One region of the Simplicispira piscis genome, then DNA from elsewhere that is predicted to be linked to it. Evidence: predicted binding sites of a transcription regulator. Region 1 holds the regulator's gene; the other holds the start of a gene.
What was found. Region 1 encodes FliA, which starts transcription of late flagellar genes. Its sites were predicted from a motif close to CTAAAGTTTNNNNNNNNNNNGCCGNTA; they were not measured.
Positions count from the first base shown of each region.

Region 2: ACYVOC_RS10660 (DUF5610 domain-containing protein) is a predicted target of FliA. The motif match lies at 1,007-1,033, and genes of this name have one in related genera.

Region 1 covers NZ_BAAGQN010000033.1:86,570-88,961, reverse strand. The annotation lists gene flhF (flagellar biosynthesis protein FlhF) at 1-371, shown strand, start outside; gene ACYVOC_RS18630 (hypothetical protein) at 364-1,167, shown strand; gene ACYVOC_RS18625 (RNA polymerase sigma factor FliA) at 1,169-1,888, shown strand; gene ACYVOC_RS18620 (hypothetical protein) at 1,929-2,285, opposite strand; gene flgM (flagellar biosynthesis anti-sigma factor FlgM) at 2,357-2,392, opposite strand, start outside.
Region 2 covers NZ_BAAGQN010000015.1:204,442-206,833, forward strand. The annotation lists gene trhP (prephenate-dependent tRNA uridine(34) hydroxylase TrhP) at 1-751, shown strand, start outside; gene ACYVOC_RS10660 (DUF5610 domain-containing protein) at 1,080-1,712, shown strand; gene acnB (bifunctional aconitate hydratase 2/2-methylisocitrate dehydratase) at 1,830-2,392, opposite strand, start outside.

The DNA of each region.
Region 1 (2,392 bases):
AAGTATTGAACCTGCCCCAGGTTAACCGCCTGTTGGTGCTCAACGCGGGCTCGCATGGCGACACACTCGACGACACGCTGGGCGCCTTCAAGACCGATGGATCGCAGCAGGCCATCCTGTCCAAAGTGGACGAAACCGTGAAATTGGGCCCCGCCATTGATGCATTGATCCGCCACCAGATGATGCTGCGCGGCGTGACCAACGGCCAGCGCGTTCCAGAAGACTGGGAAGCTGCCGATGCACACAAGCTGGTCAGCGCATCCATGCGTGCGTCGGTGCGCTCGGCGTTCGACCCGAAAGCTACGGATTTGAACTTCTTCTTCTCACATTCTCCAGAGAGTTCATACGAGAAGGGGCTGGTCGATGCTTGACGTTGGCTTTCACCAAGGTGCCAGCCTGTACAGCCATGCGCCACAGGATGAATTGCGGCTGATCGCAGTAGCCAGTCCGCAAACGGAGACGCATGGACTGGAGATTCTCTGGCAAGTCTGCCTACATTTACAGCGGCTGGGCTATCCGGTGGTGGTGCTGGACGGCACGGCCCGGGAAAGCGAAGACAGCCCCGGGCTGATCGATCTGCTGGCGAATGCACCCTGGAGCGAAAGCATGCCTCCCGCCCGCCAACGCAATGCCTCGTCGCTGGCCGTGCTGCCTTCCATGCTCGGGTTACAAAGCCTGGCGAACCCGCCTCAGCAGCATCAGCACCCGCTACAGGCTTTGCACCCGCTGTTCCGGCGTTATGCGCTGGTCGTTATCCATGCCCCCGTGGGGCTGCTGGCATCACCGCTGCTTGAGGGAACCATGGTCTCCCCTCTGCTACTCATGTCCCCTGGGAAAAAAGGTTCCGTGGACAGCTATCGCCAACTCAAACACCTGGCATTGCACGCGGGCCTGACAGGCACGGTGGCCTGCGTCACTCCCCCAGAGCAACCAGGACAGCATGCCCTGACCCGCCAAGCGCTGCTTTCGCTGCGCGACACTGCTGCACGCCACCTGGGCCAAAAGATACGAACGTCACTCATCCAAACCAATAGCGCCCAGGATCTACAGCGGCTGGCCTTGCAACTGCTGGAAAACGCGAGCACCATCAGTGCCTCGGGCTTGGGAACTGCGCTACCATCTGCCGCTGCGGCAGGTTTTTCCTCGCCCATTGTTCAAAGCCATTGAAGTGACATACACCGCCAAGGGCCATCTCGATCGCGACGCGATGATTCGCCAGTACCTTCCGCTGGTTCGTCGATTGGCGCACCATATGATTGCCAAGCTCCCTGCCAATGTAGAGCTGGACGATCTGATCCAGGTAGGAATGATCGGATTGTCTGAGGCACTCACACGCTATGAGGTGGCACAAGGTGTGCAGTTCGAAACTTTTGCCACACAGCGCATCCGCGGCGCCATGCTCGATGAATTGCGTGAGAGCGACTGGATGTCGCGCAGCTCGCGCAAAAGCCAAAAAGATATTGAAAAAGCCCTGCGCCGCCTGGAGCAAAAGCTGGGGCGCAGCCCGCTGGAGTCTGAAATCGCTGCCGAACTGGATATGGCACTGGTCGACTACCAAAGCCTGCTGAGCAAGGTGCGCGGCACCCAACTGGTGTATCTGGAAGACATGTCGCACAGCGAAGATAACGACGGGTTCCTGGAACACCACGATGCCGCAGATCCCGCAGGCGACCCCATGGCCATGCTGCGTAACCAGCGCCTGCGCTCCTCACTGGTCACTGCCATTCAATCATTGCCCGAGCGCGAACAGTACATCATGGGCATGTACTACGAACACGACATGAATCTCAAGGAAATTGCGGCTGTGCTGGGTGTGACCGAATCACGGGTTTGCCAGTTGCACAGCCAGTCGATTGCCCGATTACGCGCAAAAATGCGCAGTCACTGATCTCTTGCGCCCCGGTATCTCTACCAGCAGGGCGGCACAATCACCCGGCAGACCGGTAAATACGCGCACCTGAAGAGCCGCCCCGACCTGGGCTACCGTAGGTCGACGCATTGTCGACAGGGGGCAAAACCACCGCAAGCTGTTTTTCTACCAAGGCGGCTACGCGGGCCAGTTGGTCTCTCTGCAATGCCAACTCGGCACTTACCTGGCGGATTCTGGGAACCAGTTCAGCAGGCATTTCACCTTGCACGCGCTCCATGGCATTGGAAAAATCAACAGCAGCCTGCCGTAGCGAGCTGCTGAATTTCTCCAGTGCCAATGCATCTGTCGACTTGAGTGCAGCCGATGCCTGAGTCAGTTGTTCCTCAACGGCCTCCAAAGCCTGGACAAGAAGCATGGTGTGCGCGCCTTTAACGGTCTTTCGAGTAAAAAGTGATCGATTCAGGTGCGACTCAGAAGGCTAGACCATCAGCCCTTTGCGCGGGAAAAGAATTCCTGGGAATT
Region 2 (2,392 bases), on a different contig from region 1:
GCAAGAGGCCGCTGTGGACCCCAACACCGGCGAAGCCATGGCCCAGCGCATCGAGGGCGACTTCAATTTCAACAAGGCCCAGGAGGACGACAACTCCGCCTTTGCCTCGTGCGGCGGTGGCGAGCGGCACCCGCTGGCCGACAAGGTGTACCTGCTGGAAGAAAAAGAACGCCCAGGCCAGCTCATGCCCATCATGGAAGATGAGCACGGCACCTACATCATGAACAGCAAGGACCTGCGCGCCGTCGAGCATGTGCAGCGCCTGGTCGAGATCGGCGTCGATTCGCTCAAAATCGAAGGCCGCACCAAGAGCCAGTACTACGTCTCACGCGCCGCCCAGGTCTACCGCCGCGCCATCGACGACGCGGTGGCGGGCCGCCCCTTCAACCCCGAACTCATCACCGAGCTTGAAGGCCTCTCCAACCGGGGCTATACCCCCGGATTCCTGGAGCGCCGTCCGGCCAACGACTACCAGAACTACGAAACCGGCAGCTCCGAGTCGCAGCGCAGCCAGTTCGTGGGTGAAGTGAAAAGCGTGCAGGATGGCTGGGCCGAAGTGGAAACCAAGAACCGCTTTGGCGTAGGCGACAGGCTGGAAATCGTCCACCCCAGCGGCAACCGCACCGTGCAACTCACGCAGATGCGCAGCCTGGACGGCGAAGCACTGCAGGTCGCCTCGGGCAGCCCGCTGCGCGTGCGCATCCCAATCGAAGGGCCCGCCGAGGGGGCGCTGATTGCGCGGTTGGTGTGAAAGCTGTTTTTTACAAGCTATTGAAAGTATAGCTTGCAGCGCTTGTATCCATTGGATTTCAATATGGAAATTACCTGAAACCCTTATTGGTAAAGCGCAAGCAGCTCCTGTTTTTTTCAGCCCGCTCGACTCTTTTAGCGGGCTGCGGTGATCAATCCAACAAAGTGGCATGCGCCCCAACTCCGCCAGCCCGTTCGACCAACCAGCGGATTTCGGATTTCTAAAGCCCGAACAGCCCCTGCTTTACCACCCGGATTCAACTTTCATCGGTAGCGGCCGATAACTTAAGGAGAAATGCCACGCCCTTGAATCTGCCCAGGAGACTGCCATGGCCACTTCTTCCATCGGAAATTTTCCCTCCACCGCCGCCCTGCCCGCCCAGGAGGCCGCAGGCACCCACCGCGCAGCGCCCATCGAGGACGCCCAGGGTGCCAAGGCGCCGGATGGCAAATCCAACCTGCGCCAGCAGCAGAATGTGCAGATCCTGCAGGCGTCGATGGACGTATCGATCCAGTCGGGCGACTCTTCACTGGCACTGCTTTACCGCACGGCCATTGATCGCATCAACGAATACCTGGAACCTGAGCTGGGGCCAAACGCCATCGGCGGCAAGGATGCGCCGGACGGCTCGCCCGAGGCCACTGCCGGGCGCATTCTTTCTCTGTCTACGGCTTTCTACGATGCTTATGCCGCACAGCCCAAAAACAAGGACAAAGATGCGGAAACCATGGCACGCGATTTTGTCGACCTGATCCGGGGCGGTTTTGAGCGTGGCTTTAGCGAAGCACGGGAGATCCTCGGCGGCCTGGGCGTGCTCGGGGAGGACAGCCCGGTTGAGCAAGGCATCAACAAGGCGTACGCACTGGTCATGCAGGGGTATGACGATTTTCTGGCTTCCAAACTCGGCCCCCGTCCGGCCACAGAACCCTCTGCCCCCGATGGTTCCAGCGCAGCAGCCTGAGCGCAGCAGCCTGAGCGCTGCAGGCCGCCCATCGAGCGGCAATGCCGTCCAGCGGCGCCAGCATCCGCCAAAAAAAACCCGCTCAAAGCGGGTTTTTTCATGTCAAGACTGAACGCTTCAAGCGTCGACACCCTTGGCCACGTCAGAGTATTCCTCGATCTGGTCAAAGTTCAGGTACTGGTAAATCTGATCGCTGCTTTGCTTGATCACCCCCATGTCGGCCAGGTATTCGGCCTTGGTCGGGATGCGGCCCAGCTTGGAAGCAATCGCCGACAGTTCGGCCGAGCCCAGGTACACATTGGTGTTCTTGCCCAGGCGGTTGGGGAAGTTACGGGTGCTGGTGGACATGACCGTGGCGCCCTCTTTCACCTGCGCCTGGTTGCCCATGCACAGCGAGCAGCCGGGCATCTCCATGCGGGCACCAGCGGCGCCGAAGACGCCGTAGTGGCCTTCTTCGGTGAGCTGCTGCGCATCCATCTTGGTGGGCGGTGCCATCCAGAGCTTGACCGGCATGTCCTTCTTGCCTTCGAGCAGCTTGGAAGCTGCGCGGAAGTGGCCGATGTTGGTCATGCACGAGCCGATGAACACTTCGTCGATCTTCGCACCGGCCACGTCGGACAGGGTCTTGGCGTCGTCCGGGTCGTTCGGGCAGCAAACGATAGGCTCGGTGATTTCGGCCA